4 regions of the Glutamicibacter sp. HZAU genome follow, and region 1 is predicted to be linked to each of the others. Evidence: riboswitches for the same ligand, from Rfam matches in the RefSeq annotation. Region 1 holds a riboswitch; each other region holds the start of a gene.

Region 1 (4,449 bases):
ATCCACCACCGACAGGTGGGTGGTGGAGATGTTTTCCGTGTCCCGCTCTTCAACCGGCTCGCTGGTGGCAGCCGGGCACTGGCCATCATAGTTCTCGATATCGCCGGGAGCGACCGGCTTGGCCGCGGCCTGGTCCGGATTGATGGCGCACGCCCGATCCGCACCGAACAGCTTGTCGGTCAGGGTCTGGGTCGGAACATCGGCGAAAGCCGGGTCGCCGACGAACTTGCCGCGATCAGCGTAGGCAAGAGCAGTTGCCTCGAAATAATGGTGCAACGCATCGGCTTCGTCCATGGCCGCCACGTCGAACTGGCCCAGGATGTTCAGCGATTCGCCGATGGTGGTTCCTCCGCTGGAAGATGGAGCCATGCAGAAGACATCGTAGCCCCGGTAATCCACTTGCGTGGGTTCCTGCTCAACCACTTCGTAGCCGGCCAGATCGGCGGTGGACAGCTGCCCCGCGGGAACCGGGAGGCCGGTATCTGCGCTCTTTGGCGGTGCCTGCACCGTCTGGGCGATCTCGGCGGCCAAGTCTCCCGCATAGAACCCGTCGAGGCCTTGCTTGGCCAGCATCCGGTAGGTGTCCGCCAGATCCGGATTCCTGAAGATGGTCCCGACCTGGGGAGCATCCCCGCCGGGCAAGAACAATTCGCTCGTGGCAGGAAACGCGGCGAACCGTTCCTTGTTGTCCAAGGTCTGCTCGCGGAACGTCTCATCAATGGCAAAGCCGCGGGAAGCGATTTTGGTTGCCGGCCGCAGGACCTGCTTCAGGTTCTGCGAACCCCAATTGTCCAGGGCGCGTTGCCATGTGGCCAAGGTTCCGGGCACGCCGACTGCCACGCCGCTGGTAACCAGTTCCGGGGTGAAGTTGTACGGCTCGCCGGTTTCAGGATCGATGAATGCATCTTTGGCCATGCCTGCCGGGGCGGTTTCGCGACCATCGATCGTGCTGACCTTTCCCGACTGTGCATCGTAGTAGAGGAAGTATCCGCCACCGCCAATGCCTGCGCTGTAGGGTTCGGTGACGCCCAGCGCCGCCGCGGTGGCCACAGCCGCATCCACGGCGTTGCCTCCCTTGCGCAGGACTTCGATGCCGGCGGCGGTGGCCTCCGGGTCCACCGAAGACACCGCGCCTCCGGTTCCGATGGCCGTCGGGACTTTTTCGGTGTGGCGTGGATCCGCGCTCGCCGGGACAGCCGAGAAAGCTCCCAGGCCCAAGGCGATGGCTGCAGCGCAGGCAACTGGCCTCAAACGTGCTCGTGGCATACTCTGATCTCCTCTTCAGGTGGGGATGAAGTATGCGCAAATTTACGGGAGCGGGCTCTCCCAGCGAGCTTGTGACACGCAGCACAATCTATCTGGGCGTTAAAATTCCTCCTTGTCGCGCGAATATTCGCGGTTATGAAGCTTAAATGCTGCAGGGCATGCACCGCGGCAACGACTGCCGCGAGTGCCTGCCCGCTGGACCCTCGATGATCGGTGCTACTTGTCCAGGTTGTCCTTGATGACCTTGCCCAAGGACGCTGGAGCGCGGCCGATCAGCTTGGCCAGATCACCGGTGCTGACCTCCAGTGCTCCTTCGCGAATGCGCACGTCGGTATCGACGAGGATGTGCGCGAAGGGTCCTGGGACTCCGGCATCAGCGTAGATCTTTTCCAGCTGCTCGGGATCCACTTCCTGATAGGCGACGTCCTGGCCAGCGGCGGCGCCGACAGCGCCAGCAAGCTGGTTGAGGGTGAATGGCTTGTCGCTGCCCAACTCGTAGATCTTGCCGTTCTGCTCTTCATCGGACAGCAGCACCGCGGCGGCTGCCTCCGCGAAATCGGCCCGGGCGGCAGCGCTGATCTTGCCCTCGCCCGCGGCACCGAGGATTACGCCGCTATTGAGGTAGCCCATGAGCTGGTCGGTGTAGTTCTCGATGTACCAGCCGTTGCGCAGCAGCACGTACCCGATGCCGGATCCGGCCAGCAATCGCTCGGTGGCGATGTGCTCCTCGGCGAGCTCCATGCCGCCGGTCATCGCGTTGGCAATGGACGTGTAGGCGATCAGCGAGACGTCCACCTGCTTGGCGGCGTTGATGATGTTCTCATGCTGGGCAACGCGCTGGCCCACTTCGCTGGAGGAGATCAGCAGCAGCTTGTCGACGCCTTCAAGCGCAGAAACCAGATCTGGCTGGACGTTGTAATCGGCAACGCGGGTTTCCAAGCCCTTGCCTGCCAGCGGGGCCAGCTTTTCCTCCGAACGGCCGATGGCCACCAGCTGCGCGGGATCGGCCCCGCGCTCCAGCAGTGCATCGATGACGAGTTTTCCCAGCTGTCCGGTGGCTCCGGTCACGGCAATCTTCATGGCATTCCTTTCCAAGGCATTCGGTGATTCCAACCGTAGGCCAGCAGCGCGTATTCCCGATGCCGGGCCGGGGCACCAATTGCCGGCGGTTGCCGGAGAAGGCCCCCGGCTGAGCGCAAATCCGCCGGAGCACTTCCGACTTGGAAGGTCATATGAACGGCAATGAGACGAATCATGACGCCGAAGATGACGCCGACGGCCCGCAGTGCCGGATCGGAAATGACGTGATGTCGCAGTGTTGCGCAACTCTTGGCTCTGTTCGGACAGGGAACGCAGACTGGGAACACCTGGCCGCCAAGGCCGGGCAACCCATCCAGAGCGACCGAGAGACCTGGCTCGTTGACGTCGCAGCAACCACCCGAACCGCGGGACGGTGCTACCGCCAGGACCGATGGAGCAGTGGCTGCCACCGGGCCACGCCTGGCTACGAGCCGGCTCAACCTCGGCCCAAGGCAGTCCTTCACGGTGCAACAGCCAAGGAGCACGCAGCACATGATCGAGATCAAGGATCTGCACAAGCACTATGACACCGCGCAGGGGCGCATCGAAGTGCTCAAGGGGATCGACCTGTCGGTGCCGGAAGGCTCGATCACGGCAGTGGTCGGCCCTTCCGGGGCCGGCAAATCGACCCTGTCCCATTGCATCTCGCTGCTGGAGAAGCCCAGCAGCGGGCAGATCCTCGTTGACGGCAAGGATCTCGGTGCGCTCTCTGGCAGGGCGCTGCGCGCTGAACGCCGCGCCATCGGCACGATCTTCCAGAACTCGGCCCTGCTGAGCCGGCTGAGCGTCGCCGAGAACGTGGCACTTCCGCTGCGGAACCTCGGGGTGGTCCACCACGAAATGCAACAGCGGGTGGCCCAGCTCCTGGACCGGGTCGGGCTGCTGGAGAAGGCGGACGCCTATCCCGGGCAGCTCTCCGGCGGCCAGCGGCAACGCGTCGGCATCGCCCGGGCCCTGGCCCTGCGGCCGCGGCTGCTGCTCTCCGACGAAGCCACCTCGGGCCTGGATCCCGAATCCACGCACCAGGTGCTGGGGCTGCTGGATTCGCTGCGCAGCGACCTGGGCCTGTCCATCATCCTGATCACCCATGAGATGGATGTGGTGCGGCATGTGGCCGACGAGGTCGCCCAGCTGGCCGGCGGGCGCATTGCCGAGCACGGAGCCCTGCATGAGCTGGTGGCCTCGCCTGGCTCGGCGACCGGGGAGAAGCTGCTGCCGCTGCGGTCCGAGGAACTGCCGGCAGGCTTCGACTATGCCGTGACGGTGGCCTACCGCAAGGACCGGGTCGATCCCGGCTGGATCTCCCGTCTGGGCATCGAGCACGGGATCGCGGTGGCCCTGCTTGGCGGCGCCGTCGAGGCGCACCATGAGGGGACCTTGGGCCGAGTGCGCTTGGGCGTGCGGGGCGCGACCCCTCAGGACCTGCTCCGGTTGCTGGACGGGTGGGGCCTGCAGGCCGACCCGGGCAGCCTGGCCCGCAACAATCACGAATTGGTGGAGGCCAACGCATGAGAATCCCATTTGAAAGCGCAGCCGTGGGCACCGACACTCCATGGCAGCAATTGCCCGCGTTGATGCTGCCGGCCTACGGCCAGACCTGGGCCATGGTCGGAATCGTCATGGCCCTGGTCATCAGCCTCGGAGGGCTGATGGGCATCGCGCTGTACAACACCGATCGGCAGGGGCTCTTCCCGCGGGCGCGCTTGCATGCGGTGCTCAGCTGGATTGCCAACATGGGGCGCTCCCTGCCGTTCCTGGTGCTGATGGCAGCGATCATCCCCTTCACCAAATGGGTCACCGGCACCACCATCGGCATTGCCGCGGCCGCCGTGCCCATGACCATTGCCGGCATCCCGTTCTTCGCCCGGCTGGTGCAGAACGCGCTGAACGACCTGCCGAGGCACAACCTGGCCGTAGGGCTGGTCACCGGCGGTTCGGCCGCGCAGATCATCGGCACCACGCAGATCCGCGAGGCGCTGCCGGCCCTGGCTTCGGCCATCACGCTGAACACCATCTCGATGATCGAGTATTCGGCCATCGCCGGGACCATTGGAGCCGGGGGCATCGGCTATCTCGCCGTGACCTACGGCTACCAGCGCTTCG
Region 2 (4,449 bases), on a different contig from region 1:
CCATTAAGCGCAGCCGGTCCAGGTGCTGCCGCTCGAATAGCTCGATGGCTCCATCCGGGATGATGTGCGCACCGGATTCGATGAATGCCGCCAGTTCCTTTCTGACCGGTTCTGCGAACTGCGCGAAGCCGAGTTCCTTCGCTTTGGGCAACGGGCTGGAGGCGTAGGCCAGCAGGGTCGGCGGCGTGCCGATCGGCAGGAGGTGGTGGTGCTCTTCGTGCGGGCCGCGCAGCTTGCCTTCCATGCGCAGGCCCTGCTCAGTGCGGCGCACATCCACGTGGGCCATGGCTGGTTGCGCACTGAATTCCACCGGGAGCTTGGCAGCGGAACCGCCGTTGACGATCTGCACTCCGGCGTCGCGCAGGGCCTCGAAGGCATCCAGCAGGTCCTGGCCAGGCAGATCCATCAGCGAGATCCAGTCCTTGGGATCCCACGAATGCCGGTAGGTGTTCTGTTCCACGCGTTCACGCAGCCGGTCCAGTTCAACGACCGCTCGGCGCTGCTTCTTGGAGAAGCGCTCATCGAAGGCGACGTTGCGCCAGCTGACTCCAGTCTGGACCCAGGGGCTCTTGGTGCCCCGGCGGGCCGGCCGCGCCTGCAAGGTCAGCGCGTCCTCGCCTCCGTAACGGGGTTCGCTGACCACTTTCAGGATCAATCCCAGCGGTTCCTCGTCAATCAGTTGCTCATCTGGAATTGCTGGAAGCAGACGGTCAAGGGTCCGTTCCCACTGCGGCTTGCTGTTGCGTTTCCATGCGAAAGGGTCCACCCCGGAGTCGGAGACGAAGAAGCCCTGGTCCTCTTCGGTGGTGACCTCAATGAGCAAGGCGGCGACATCCTCGCAGGATTGAACGCCCGGATGCTTGCTGCAGAAGCTGGTGAAGCTGATATTGCCGCGGTTGATTTGCAGCTCGGCCATCACCGATTCGCGCAGCACCATTGCCGAAATGCGGGTATATCCCGGCTTCATGTCCCGGTGGACGATCTCCACTTTTCCGGAATCGCAGAGGAACTGGCCCAGGTTGTATTCGGATTCGGTCACCAAGGTCTGGGCCGCAGAAAGTGTCAGCTGGAATTCCATACTCGCCGTTCATTGTTCGTGCAGTGGGTGCCCGAGAGCTCGATTCCATCTTAGCGAGCAGCCAGACAAGTTGCCCGATGACGAAAAGTTACCCCTGCCCTTTACGCGCTGGCACCGCAGCCGATAGAAAAGAACCACAGAATCACGAGTTCCGCTCTTTGAGCCCTGGCTGAGTGGACGGCAACCCTCCTGCGTCATTGTGCGGGGTGCCCCAGGTGAAGATTCGACGCATCTTGAACGCCAAGGTGCGTAAGCGATGGCGCCCCTTGCGCCAGAAAGGGGATTAATTCCTCATGTCTAATGCAGCATCTACCCTGACCGTATCCGAAGACCGCGCACAGCGCCTGCAGGAAGCAGGCAAGGGCTGGGGCGAACGCATCTCGGCGGCCCCGCAAAGCGCCAAATTGACCTTTACCGTTCAGGGCGAGGGTTTCGATTCGGTAGCCAGCAACATTGTCTCCGGGAAGCACACTTTCCAGGTCGACGAGCCAGCTGCCCTGGGTGGCAACGACGTGGCCGCCAGCCCGGTGGAATATGCGCTCGGCGCGCTGATCTCCTGCCAGGTTGTGGTCTACCGCTTGTATGCCCAAAACCTTGGCATCCAGGTGGACGACGTGAAGATCCAGGCCAATGGCCACCTCGATGTCCGTGGCCTCCTCGGCATTGACAAGTCCATCCGCCCGGGCTTCTCGTCGGTGGAACTGGACATCCAGATCGCCGGCCCGGAATCGGCCGAACGCTATGAAGAACTGCGCCAGGCAGTGGATGCCCACTGCCCGGTACTGGATCTGTTCGCCAACCCGGTACCGGTGCGTACCGCGGTGAGCATTGCAGCGGCCAATTAACGTCCGCTAAACCAAACAAGTAGCCGCCGCGGGCCCTGGCTTCGGGGCTGCGGCGGCGCACTTGCGGTAAAGGCGGGCTACTTCCCGAGGAAGTTCAGCAAGACCTTGCCGGACTTCGAAGAATTCTTGGCTGTTTCAAAGGCTTCGAGGCCCTCGGCCACCGGGAATTCGTGGGTTACCGCCGCGGAAATCTGCAATGAGCCATCGGCCAGGGCAGCAAGCACTTGGTCGATTTCGCCGTTGAAGCGGAAAGACCCGGCAAGTTCCAGCTCGCGGGTAATCGCCAGGGAAATCAGTGCAGGTTGCTCTCCCGAAGGCAGCAACCCGACCATGACCACGCGCCCGCCGCGCACAGCACCGCGCACCGCCGAGGCCAATCCGCGGTAATTGCCGCTGGCCTCGATCACCACATCGGCGTTCACCTTGGCAATCGCCTCCTGGTCATCGGCACGCAAGGTGGATGTGGCACCCAGTTCCTTGGCAATTTCCAGCGGCTTATCGTGCATGTCCACCGCGATGATTTCCTCGGCTCCGGCACGCTTGAGCACGGCCACGGCCAGCGCTCCGATCGGGCCAGCGCCAATGACCAACGCCTTCTTGGCGGCAACCTCGCCGGCTCGCGATACCGCGTGCCAGGCCACTGCGGCTGGCTCGGCCAGCGCAGCGTCGCGCAGCGACAGTCCGGCAGGCAGTTCGCGAAGCATCCGGGAGGGCAGATTCACCTCGCGCGCAAAGGCGCCCTCGGTATGCGGGTAGCGGGCAGCCGAGCCCAGGTAGGTGCATCCCGGTGAAAGGTTCGGGCAGGCCTCCGGATAAGGTTCCCCGGTCTCCCCTGGTGTTGCAGGGTGCACCGCAACTTTGGTTCCGGCTGGCGGACCGCTGCCGTCGGCGGCAGCCTGGATGACGGTGCCGACGATCTCGTGCCCCAGAACCATCGGGGCCTTGAGGATGGATTCCCCAGCGGCTCCGTGGCTCCAGTAGTGCAGGTCCGATCCGCAGATGCCTCCGTAGGCGATGGCTACGCGTGCCTCATTTGCTGCCGGTGCTGGCAGCTCGATCTGCTCGATGCGCAGGTCCCCGGCCGCGTGCGCCACGACGGCCAAGGTCCTGTTGGACAGGGCGCTAGACGACAACGCTCATGCCTCCGTCGATGAAAATGGTTTGCCCGTTCACGTAGTTCGATCCACCCGAGGCCAACCACACTGCTGGGCCCGCTAGGTCCTCGACGGTTCCCCAACGGCCAGCCGGGGTGCGGCCCAGGATCCAGGAGTTGAATTTCTCGTCATCCACCAGATTCTGCGTCATTTCGGTGTGGATATAGCCCGGTGCGATGCCGTTGATCTGAAGTCCTGCTCCGGCCCATTCTGCGGTCATGGCGCGGGTGAGATTGCGCAGTCCGCCCTTGGCCGCGGTGTAGCCGGAGATGGTGGGTCGGGCCAGGTCGGTTTGCACCGAACAGATGTTGATGATCTTGCCTTCGCCGCGTTCTACCATGCCACGTGCGACTTCTCGGCCTACTAAGAAGGCGCTGGTGAGGTTGGTATCGATCACGCGCTGCCAGTCGGCGACTTCCAGTTCCAGCATGGGCACGCGGTGCTGGATGCCTGCGTTGTTCACCAGGATGCGGATGGGGCCGATGGTCTTTTCGATGGCGGCGATATTCTCGCGCACAGTGGCGTCATCGGTGACATCGAAGCAGACGCTATGGATTCTTTCTGCGCCGTAGCAGGCGGCGAATTCGGCGGCCGTTTTGTCAAGCCTTTGCGCATCTCGGCCGTGCAGGATGATGGTGGCACCGGCATCGGCCAGTGCTTTAGCAAGTTCGCGGCCAATGCCGCGGGAGGACCCGGTGACCAAGGCCAGTCGTCCGGACAGGTCAAAAAGTTGGCTCATGAATTCCCTCGCAAGAAGTTTCGATGGTAAATCGACGGGAACTGACCTGCGATATGAACCTGCTGTTGCATCCGAAAAAGTAGCCCCGTCGCTGTCCCAGAATATATCAGATATATAAGGGTCGAGGGGCAATAAAGTCCGACTTATACGGTCGAAGTTTAGATGTTGGCGCTAGCGGGTCTGCGAGTAGAACCAGTTGATGTGCTCTTCGAGCAGCTGGGCTGCCCGTTCGCGCTGGTTCGTCGCGAAGGCGTGGTGGATGGCCTTGTGCTGGCGGCGCAGCACGCGCACCACCGGCTGCCAGGCCTCGTCGCTGGGCACTGAGTCGGAGACGTAGTCGCTGATCGAGTTGCGCAGCGATTCCATCATCGATTCCACCACGGCGTTGCCGGCCATGGAGGCCAGGAGCACATGGAACTCGGCATCGATGCGGTGGAAGGACTCGCGGGAAAGCTGCGGGTCGTCCATGCGCATGATCAGCACCGCGGTGCGGTCGATGACCTGCTGGGCGTAGACCGGGTCGCGGGGGTTCATTTGCGCGGCCCAGGTTTCCAGCAGGATGCGCGACTCGACGATCTCGCGGACGTTGATCCCCTTGGCCGCCAGGTGCAGCCGCAATGCTTGCGAGATGCC
Region 3 (4,449 bases), on a different contig from region 1:
GGCGGTACTCCCAGCCCAGCACTGGGTGGCGATTACCGTTGCGGCGGTAAATCTTGGAAGTGGAGACGCTGATGCAGATGACCGGCAACTGCTCGAAGCGCTCGCGGTACGCTGCGGAATTCAGGAAATGCTCGAAAAGCCTGCCGTGAAGCTCTCCGAAATCCTTAGGTGGCACCGGCTTGCCATCGGAGTCGATGGCCTGCGGCAGCACAACGCTGAAGTCGTAGTCGCGCACATAGGATGAGAAATTGTTGCCGATGATGCCGGGGCTGCGCACACCGGTTTTGCGGTCCAGGATGCTGGTGTCCAGCATCTCCAGCAACGGGAAGTCCTGCGCGCCCTGTTCCGAGTCGAAGTGCACGTTGGCGGAGATGATTTCAAGATCCAGTGCATAGCGCTCGCCGTCGGGATTGTCCCAGTGAGCCAGAGAATTGAAGCGCCGATTGATCATCGTCAGGGCATTGCGCAAATTCTGCTGGCAGTGCTCTCCGCGGGCCAGATTGGCGAAGTTCGTGGTGAGGCGCGAGTCCGCCGACGGGGTGTAGTTTTCGTTGAATTCTGTGCTCGAAATGCTGAAGGTCAATGCGTCTGCCATGGCGGCCAATCTGTTGGTCAGCGGCCGGAAGCGGCCGGAAGAAGGTCGATGCGTCAATCATGCATGGCATTTTTGATATCAGGTAACTCTGTCTAACTATGGATTAATATAGACTCAAACTATGGTTCAGGGAACGAGCGGTCTGACACTGCAACAATTGCGCTACTTCACCGCGGTCGCGGCCGAGGGTTCCATCTCGGCTGCCGCCGACCTTTTGTACGTCGCCCAGCCAAGCATGTCCGCGGCAATGAAGGAGCTAGAGGCACGGGTGGGGCGCACGTTGCTCATCCGCTCGGCCCGGGGTATCACGCTCACCAGCGACGGCGCCGAATTCCTCGGCTACGCCCGGCAGGTGCTGGAGCAGGTGGAGCTGCTGGAGCACCGCTATCTCGGCCGTCCGTCGGCCCGCCGCCTGCTGGGCGTCTCCACCCAGCACTACTCCTTCGCGGTGGATGCCTTCGTGCGGATGGTCCAGGCCAGCGGCGCCGACGAGTACGAATTCTCGCTGCGCGAGACCCGCACCGAGCAGATCATCGAGGACGTTCGCACGCTGCGCAGCGAAATCGGGATCCTCTACCTCAACGACTTCAACCGCAAGGTCATCGAGAAGCTGCTGCGCGAATCCCGGCTCGTGTTCCACCCGCTCTTCCGCTCCCAACCGCACATCTTCGTCGCCCGGAGCAACCCGCTGGCCTCCCGCACCCTGGTGTCCCTCGAAGACCTCGAAGACCTGCCGCGGCTGACCTTCGACCAAGGTGCGAACAACTCCTTCTACTTCGCCGAGGAGATCCTCTCCACCCGCTCCAGCCAGCGTGAAATCCAGGTCTCGGACCGCGCCACCATCTTCAACCTGATGATCGGTCTGGGCGGGTACACCATCTCCACCGGCATCATCAGCGACGAGCTGGATCCGTCCATCGTCTCCATCCCGCTGGATGTCGAAGAGCGCATCGATGTCGGCTGGATCGACCACGCAGCGATCCCGCTGACCGAGCAGGCCCGGCGCTACCTGGACGAGGTGCGCGCGGTGGTTGCTGGATTCGGAGTCGAAGTCCTGGGCTGAGCGTCATCTCCGGTCATTGAAGTTTGGTGCTTTGTCATGTGCGAGTCCGAAATCCTTTGGATTTCAAGGATTCTTTCCTCATCGGCGCGTCATATAAGGGTTTCGGCCCTCATGTCATCATGACAATTCGGCGACATATGAAGCGCGGCGGCCTTCTGTGAAGCGCAGCGATTCGGGCCGCTTGCCCGGTTCGCGGCCGATGCCCAACCATGGAAGAACAAACCATCAAGAGCGGCTGAGAGATCTGGCTCGACGACGCCGCAGCAACCACCGGGAAACCGAAAGGTGCTACCGCCAGAAACGATGGAGCAGTTCCGGACCCGTGGCTTCGGTGTCCGGTGCACTCCCTCGCAGAGAATCGAGGAGGAGCAATGAGCCAGGAAACCGACGCGGTGCACGCAGGGTACCGCCCGAGCGGAGAGTTCCGCCCGATGCTGCCGCCACTTCACAATTCCGCGGCCTACCAATTCGCATCGCATGCCGAAGCGGTGGAGAAGTTCGCACTTCGCCAGGCGGGCTTCACCTACTCCCGTACCGGCAACCCGACCGTGTCCATCCTCGAGCAGCGCGTCGCAGCCCTGGAAGGCGGAGCCCACGCGGTGGCCACCGCCACCGGGCAGGCCGCTGTGGCCCTGTCCCTGCTGGCCCTGACCCAGGGGCCCAAGCACATTGTGGCTTCCTCCTCGCTGTACGGAGGCACCGTGGACCTGTTCACCGACACCTTCGCCGACTTCGGCATCCGGATCAGCTTTGTCGACCAAGCCGATCCGGCCGCCTGGGCCGCGGCCATCGAGGAGGACACCCGGGCGTTCTTCCTTGAGTCGGTCTCCAACCCGCTGTGCACCGTGGCCGACATCCCGGCCATCGCGGCCATCGCGCACGAGCGCAACATCCCGGTGGTAGTCGACAACACCTTGGCCACCCCGCTGAACGTGCGCCCGCTGGAACTCGGTGCGGACATCGTGGTGCACTCGGCCACCAAGGGATTGGCCGGGCACGGCTCGGTGCTCGGCGGGGTAGTGGTGGATTCGGGAACTTTCGACTTCTCCGATCCGCTGCGCTGGCCGCAGATCGCCGCACCGCGCGAGCGGCTGAATGGCACTTCGCTGCTTGAACGCCACGGGCCGGCGGCCTATGCGATGCTGGTTCGTTCCAAGTTCCTGCACGATCTGGGCCCGACCCTCGCCCCGGCCAGCGCCCAGGGCATCCTTGCAGGCATCGAGACCCTGCCGGTGCGCGCGGCCCACGTGCAGCGCAGCGTCGCCCGGCTGATCGACGCGCTTGCCGAGTATCCGGGCATTGCCGCCATCCACCACCCCGCGCTGTCCGAGCACCCCAGCCACGAGCTGGCCCGGACGCTGGCGCCGAAGGGCACCGGCTGCGTGCTGGCCATCGAGCTGGCCCACCCATCCCTGGTTTCCCCGGTCATCGACGGGCTCAAACTGATCAGCCTGGCCGCGAATGTCGGCGATACCCGCACCATGGTCGCCCACCCGGCCACCATGACGCACTGCCGGCTCTCCGAAGCGCAGCTGGCAGCCGCCGGGCTGAACACCTCGACCCTGCGCCTGTCGGTGGGACTGGAAGACCCGGCCGACCTGCTGGCGGATATCACCCAGTCGCTGGATCGTGCTCTGGCCGCAACCCGGGCCACCGCCGACACCAAGGAAGTGAGCTTCGCATGAGCGGCTTCAACACCCTGGCCGTGCACGCCGGCCAGCACAAGGACCCGCACACCGGTGCGGTGATCCCGCCGATCTACCAGACCAGCACCTTCATCCAGGACGGCATCAACGTGCTGCGCGCCGGGCACGAGTACTCGCGCGGCTCCAACCCGACCCGCAACGGCTTCGAATCCCAGCTCGCCGCGCTGGAAGGCGGGGCCGCCGGCTTCTCCTTCGCCTCGGGCATCGCGGCCGAAGACGCGCTGCTGCGCGCAGTGCTTGAGCCGGGCGACCACATCGTGCTGGGGGCCGACGGCTACGGCGGCACCAACCGGCTGATCTCCAAGCTGCACGGCAAATGGGGGATCAGCTCCTCGGCGGTGGACATCACCAACCTGGATGCGGTGCGCGCCGCGCTGCGCCCGAACACCGCGCTGCTCTGGGTGGAGACCCCGTCCAACCCGCTGCTGGGCATCGCCGACCTGGCCGGCTGGGCCGCCATCGCCGCCGAGCACGGCGCCCTGCTGGTCGTGGACAACACCTTCGCCACCCCGTACCTGCAACGGCCGCTGGACTTCGGAGCGCACGCGGTGGTGCACTCGACCACCAAATACATTGGGGGGCACTCCGACGTCCTCGGCGGCGCGGTCATCGTGGCCGACCACCTGCACCGCGGCCAAGCGCTGGCCGAAGCCGTCGGCTACCAGCAGTTCGCCGGGGGAGCGGTCTCCGGTCCGCAGGATTCCTACCTGGCCGCCCGCGGGCTGAAGACCCTGGGCCTGCGCATGGAACGCCACTGCGCCACCGCATCAACCCTGGCCGAATGGCTCGATGACCGTCCCGAGGTCGCCCGCGTCTACTATCCCGGGCTGGAAAGCCACCCGGGCCACGAGCTTGCCAAGCGCCAGCAGCGCGGTTTCGGAGGCATCCTCTCACTGCAGCTCTCCGATGAAGCGGCAGCCCGCGCCTTCGCCGAGTCCATGGAATACTTCCAGCTCTCGGTGTCCCTGGGCGGGGTGGAATCCCTGGTCTGCTATCCGCGCGAAATGACCCACGCGTCGCTGATCGGCACACCGCTGGAGATTCCAGCGAACTTGGTCCGCCTCTCGGTGGGCATCGAGGAGCCC
Region 4 (4,449 bases), on a different contig from region 1:
TGATGTGGGCCAGGCGGCGAGCCAGGCCGAGACCGGCATCAGGACGGGAATCGTTGCCGTAGTAATCGCCATTGCAGAAGTGCGGATCCAAGCGGATGGATTGGGTTTGCACCTGCGCAAAGGCAATTTGCTCGGCAGTCGCCTGGGCACTAGAGGCCATCACGACCAGGTTCTTGACCTGCTCGGGGAACTCGACAGCGTATTCCAGCGCGCGGGCACCGCCCATCGAGCCGCCGATGACCGCATGCCAGGAATCGATTCCCAGCTGCTTGGCCAGCCGCGCTTCGAGGCGCACCGAGTCCTTGATGGTGACGAAAGGGAATCTGGAGCCGTAAGGCAGGCCCTGCTCGTCCAAGGACGAGGGGCCGGTGGATCCATTGCAACCACCCACCATGTTGATGGACACGACAAAGTACTCATTGGTGTCAACCGTGGCGCCGGGGCCAACGAAGCCTTCCCACCAGCCGGCGCTGTGCGAATCGCCTTGCGCGACGTGGGCGTCACCGGTGAGTGCATGCATCACCAGCACCGCGTTGGAGCCATCAGCTGCTAGCTTCCCCCACGTCTCGTAGGCCAGCACCACGTCGGGAAGGTATCCACCGAATTCAAAGTGGTACTCCCCCACGGAACTACGGCGCAAAATGCCGTCTTGTCCGCCAGCGAGCTCTTCGGCGCGCAGAGTATCTTCAGTAGTCACAATGGATGGCATGCCTAGAGGGTTTCCTGCAATTCCTTGTTTTCAAGGGCCGCAACAGCTTCGAAGCCCAGCTCAAGATCGGCCAGGATGTCCTTGATGTTTTCCAGCCCGACGCTCAGCCGCACCAGTCCCGGGCTCACACCGGCGGCAATCTGCTCCGCTTCGGAGAGCTGGGCGTGGGTGGTGGAGGCCGGATGGATGACCAGCGAGCGCACGTCGCCGATGTTCGCGACGTTGGAGTGCAAGACCAGTGCGTCCACGAAAGCCTGTCCGGCTTCCGCGCCGCCCTCCAGCTCGAAGGCGATGATCGAGCCAGCACCGTGATCGCTGTACTTCTGCGCGCGCTCATGCCACGGAGAGGACTGCAGGCCGGCGTAGGCGACCTTCTGCACTTCCTCGCGGGCTTCGAGCCAGTTGGCAACTTCCACTGCGTTCTGGCCGTGGCGCTCAATGCGCAGCGACAGGGTTTCCAGACCCTGGGCGATCAAGAACGCGTTGAACGGCGCCACTGATGAACCCAGATCGCGCAGCAGCTGCACGCGTGCCTTGAGGATGTAGGCCAGATTCGCGCCGAGGATGCCGTTGACGCCCAGGTCGCGGGCGAAGACCAGGCCGTTGTAGGACTCGTCCGGGGTGTTGAATCCCGGGAAGCGTTCGGCGTCCTTGGCGAAGTCGAAGTTGCCCGAGTCCACGATGACCCCGGCGATGGCATTGCCGTGGCCGCCAAGGAACTTGGTGGCCGAATGGATCACGATATCGGCGCCCCACTCGATAGGGCGGATCAGGTATGGCGTGGCCAGGGTGTTGTCCACCAGCAGCGGCACGCCGGCTTCGTGGGCGATCTCCGAGATGCCCTCGATATCCAGCACGTCCTGCCGAGGATTGGAGATGCTTTCGCCGAAGAAGGCCTTGGTGTTCGGGCGCACCGCGGCACGCCATTCGTCCAGGTTGTCCGGGTCGGAGACGAAGCTGACTTCGATGCCCAAGCGCTTGAGCGTGTGCTTGAGCAGGTTCTGGGTTCCGCCGTACAGGCTCGGGCTGGCTACCAGATGGTCGCCGGCTTCGGCCAGGTTCAGGATGGCGAAGGTGGTGGCTGCCTGTCCCGAGGACAGCAGCAGCGCGCCAACGCCGCCTTCCAGATCAGCGATGCGGGTTTCCACGGCGTCGGTGGTCGGGTTGCCGATACGGGTGTAGATCGGTTCCAGTTCCTGCAACGCGAAACGGGCAGCGGCACTCTCGGCGCTCGGGAAGACAAAGGAAGTGGTTTGGAAAATCGGGAGAGCTCGCGCTCCGGTCGTCGGATCCGGGGTCTGGCCGGAATGGATCTGACGGGTTTCAAATGACCAGTTGTTGCTCATGGTTTCCTCCAAATAGCGTTTCATGACTATGGGGGTACGCCGCTGAAAAGACACCGACAGGAAGCACCGTATCGAAACGACTTCCAGGGGGTAACCCGCGCTTGTCCTTGATGCCTTGTGCATTCAAGGGCCAGGTCTTCACCCGGGGCACCCCACCGCGGTTGGAGGGTTGCCGCCCAGTAAGCCGGGGCTTGTTACTGAGACTCATGACCTGCTATCAGTTTGCCCGAAAACCGAAGATCTTTGCAACGCAGTGGACCGGCATTGGACTCAATCGGTCATATTTCGCGAATTCCGCAGATTTTCCGCAGAGTATTCGATAACATCAGCGCACTTAGGGGAGCCTAAGTAGAGACTCGCATCACATGTTGCCATGATGGGCACATGATGAGGCTAGATCACGTAAGTTATGCTTGCGGCCCAGACGGGCTGCTGCCAACCGCTGAAAGAATCTCCGAGTCCCTGGGACTGGAATTCGTCAAGGGCGGCGTGCATCCACGATTCGGAACACGCAATGTCATCTTCCCGCTCAAGCATGGCCAGTACCTGGAAGTGGTTGAAGTCCTGAACCACCCGGCCAGCGACAAGGCTCCCTTCGGCCAGGCCGTGCGCGCCCGCTCGGAGCTCGGCGGCGGATGGATGGGATGGTGCGTCTCGGTGGAGGATCTATCCAGTGCCGAAGACCGCTTGGGCCGCAAGTCCGTGCCGGGGAACCGCAAGTTCCCGGATGGCCGCGAACTTACCTGGCAGCAAATCGGCATCAAGGGCCTGATCGCTGATCCGCAGGTCCCGTACCTGATTTCCTGGGATGAAGACTCCGAGCCGTTGCATCCGTCCAAGGCGCTGGAGCCTGTCGGCGAGATCAGCCAGATCTCCATCGCCGGCTCACGCGATCGGGTGCTGGATTGGCTGGGCCAGCCGCAGAACGTCAATTTGGGCGCCGTCACCATGCAATATGAAGCGCCGAATGGCACTCCGGGCATCATGTCGGTAACCTTTGAAACCGAGTCCGGCACCGTGGTGCTGTAGGAAACTCGGAAACGAACGCAGGTAGGCGGGGACAATGGCGTCCCCACCTACCTTTTTCGTTAATGGCGTTTCAGTCGCTGGCGCAGGCCTTCGGGCACTACTGGCCGATTCCGATGGCAGGCCCAATCAGCGCGTAGCCGACGAAGCCGATAGCATCGAGCAGGAAGTGCGCGATGACCAGCGGCATCACCCGGCCGTACTTCTGGTACACCCAGCCGAAGACGATGCCCATGAGCATATTGCCGATCATCGGCCCCACGCCCTGGTAGAGGTGGTAGCTGCCGCGGAGCACTGCAGAACCGATAATGGTGCTCCACAATCCCAGCTTCAGCTTCTTGGCATAGGTGAACAGGAAGCCGAGCATCAGCACTTCTTCGAGCACTGCATGGCGTACAGCCGACAGCAGCAGCACGGGGACGCTCCACCAATAATCACCGAGATTGGCTGCTGACAGTGCTGTGGTGACGCCCAGTGCCCGTCCGGCAGCATAGACGCCCAGCGTCCCCACGCCCATGGCCAGGAACAGCCCCGCCCCGAGCATCGTGTCCTTGCCCGGACGTCGCATGTCGAAGCCGATGTCACGGATGGTTCGGCCGGTCGTGCGCTTCATCAGGTAGAGTGCCAGCACCACGGGTACCAGCGCGAAGATAATGTCCAGAAGCTGGTAGGTGAAATCAAAGAACTCGCGTGTGCTCAGCGGGTTGTTCAGCGATGTCGTCTGATCACGCAACGGTGCCCTGGTGACTTTATCCGCAAAGCTCAGCAGCGAGTAGACCGCGCTCTGCCCCAAGGACAGGGCGAGAACCAAAATGATCTCGAACCTGAGGGTTCTGCGGGTTGCCGTCTGCTCAATTTGTTCAGCGTTCACGTTCTCGATCATAGGCTGATCTGGCTGTGCGCGTACTGAGTAGCCACGTGGCAAACCTGCGATAGCCTGAAGGTGAGACCACCAGCGAGCTGAACGAGAAGGGTACGAATGAGTCGTCCTGCCACCAGTGGAGAACTGCAAATCGCCCGCCAGCTCTGCCCCGATCTTTCGTGGGAAGATGCGGCCGTGAATGAAGGCGGACAATTCCACAAGGTGGTCATTGGCAATCCGCAGGCGGTGATTCGCATGGCGCGCACGCCAGCGGCGACCGAACAGATGCCGCGAACCGTCGAGCTGCTGTCTTTGCTGGAAAGCCAGCTCAACTATCAGATCCCGGTGGCGGTCTCCGAGATCCTGCATGTCGACGGGCTCAGCTCAGTTGCCATGTCCTTCATCCCCGGAAGCGCGCATGAGCCTCATTACGGGGATCCAAAGGTGCTGGGCCAGCTGGTGAAGGAATTGGCCGAGGTACCGCTGGAACAGATCAGCGCTCATCT

The links. A riboswitch is a leader RNA that binds a small molecule or an ion and turns the genes downstream of it on or off. The one in region 1 is predicted to bind S-adenosylmethionine.
Region 2: linked by a shared signal. The riboswitch ahead of EKH49_RS00780 (OsmC family protein) and the one ahead of EKH49_RS10055 (methionine ABC transporter ATP-binding protein) in region 1 are both predicted to bind S-adenosylmethionine.
Region 3: linked by a shared signal. The riboswitch ahead of EKH49_RS02815 (aminotransferase class I/II-fold pyridoxal phosphate-dependent enzyme) and the one ahead of EKH49_RS10055 (methionine ABC transporter ATP-binding protein) in region 1 are both predicted to bind S-adenosylmethionine.
Region 4: linked by a shared signal. The riboswitch ahead of EKH49_RS03715 (bifunctional o-acetylhomoserine/o-acetylserine sulfhydrylase) and the one ahead of EKH49_RS10055 (methionine ABC transporter ATP-binding protein) in region 1 are both predicted to bind S-adenosylmethionine.

What each region holds. Positions count from the first base shown of each region.
Region 1 is NZ_SCKZ01000006.1:70,825-75,273, reverse strand. It holds gene ggt (gamma-glutamyltransferase) at 1-1,266, opposite strand, end outside; gene EKH49_RS10060 (SDR family oxidoreductase) at 1,483-2,346, opposite strand; SAM riboswitch class I at 2,653-2,744, shown strand; gene EKH49_RS10055 (methionine ABC transporter ATP-binding protein) at 2,839-3,858, shown strand; gene EKH49_RS10050 (methionine ABC transporter permease) at 3,855-4,449, shown strand, end outside.
Region 2 is NZ_SCKZ01000001.1:167,931-172,379, forward strand. It holds gene EKH49_RS00775 (DEAD/DEAH box helicase) at 1-1,078, opposite strand, end outside; SAM riboswitch class IV at 1,219-1,340, shown strand; gene EKH49_RS00780 (OsmC family protein) at 1,372-1,923, shown strand; gene EKH49_RS00785 (L-idonate 5-dehydrogenase) at 2,001-3,056, opposite strand; gene EKH49_RS00790 (SDR family oxidoreductase) at 3,046-3,816, opposite strand; gene EKH49_RS00795 (FadR/GntR family transcriptional regulator) at 3,988-4,449, opposite strand, start outside.
Region 3 is NZ_SCKZ01000002.1:40,911-45,359, forward strand. It holds gene EKH49_RS02805 (putative oxygenase MesX) at 1-595, opposite strand, end outside; gene EKH49_RS02810 (LysR family transcriptional regulator) at 717-1,658, shown strand; SAM riboswitch class I at 1,878-1,968, shown strand; gene EKH49_RS02815 (aminotransferase class I/II-fold pyridoxal phosphate-dependent enzyme) at 2,030-3,343, shown strand; gene EKH49_RS02820 (cystathionine gamma-synthase) at 3,340-4,449, shown strand, end outside.
Region 4 is NZ_SCKZ01000002.1:245,279-249,727, reverse strand. It holds gene metX (homoserine O-acetyltransferase MetX) at 1-709, opposite strand, end outside; gene EKH49_RS03715 (bifunctional o-acetylhomoserine/o-acetylserine sulfhydrylase) at 712-2,055, opposite strand; SAM riboswitch class IV at 2,148-2,267, opposite strand; gene EKH49_RS03710 (VOC family protein) at 2,440-3,084, shown strand; gene EKH49_RS03705 (CPBP family intramembrane glutamic endopeptidase) at 3,182-3,964, opposite strand; gene EKH49_RS03700 (phosphotransferase family protein) at 4,061-4,449, shown strand, end outside.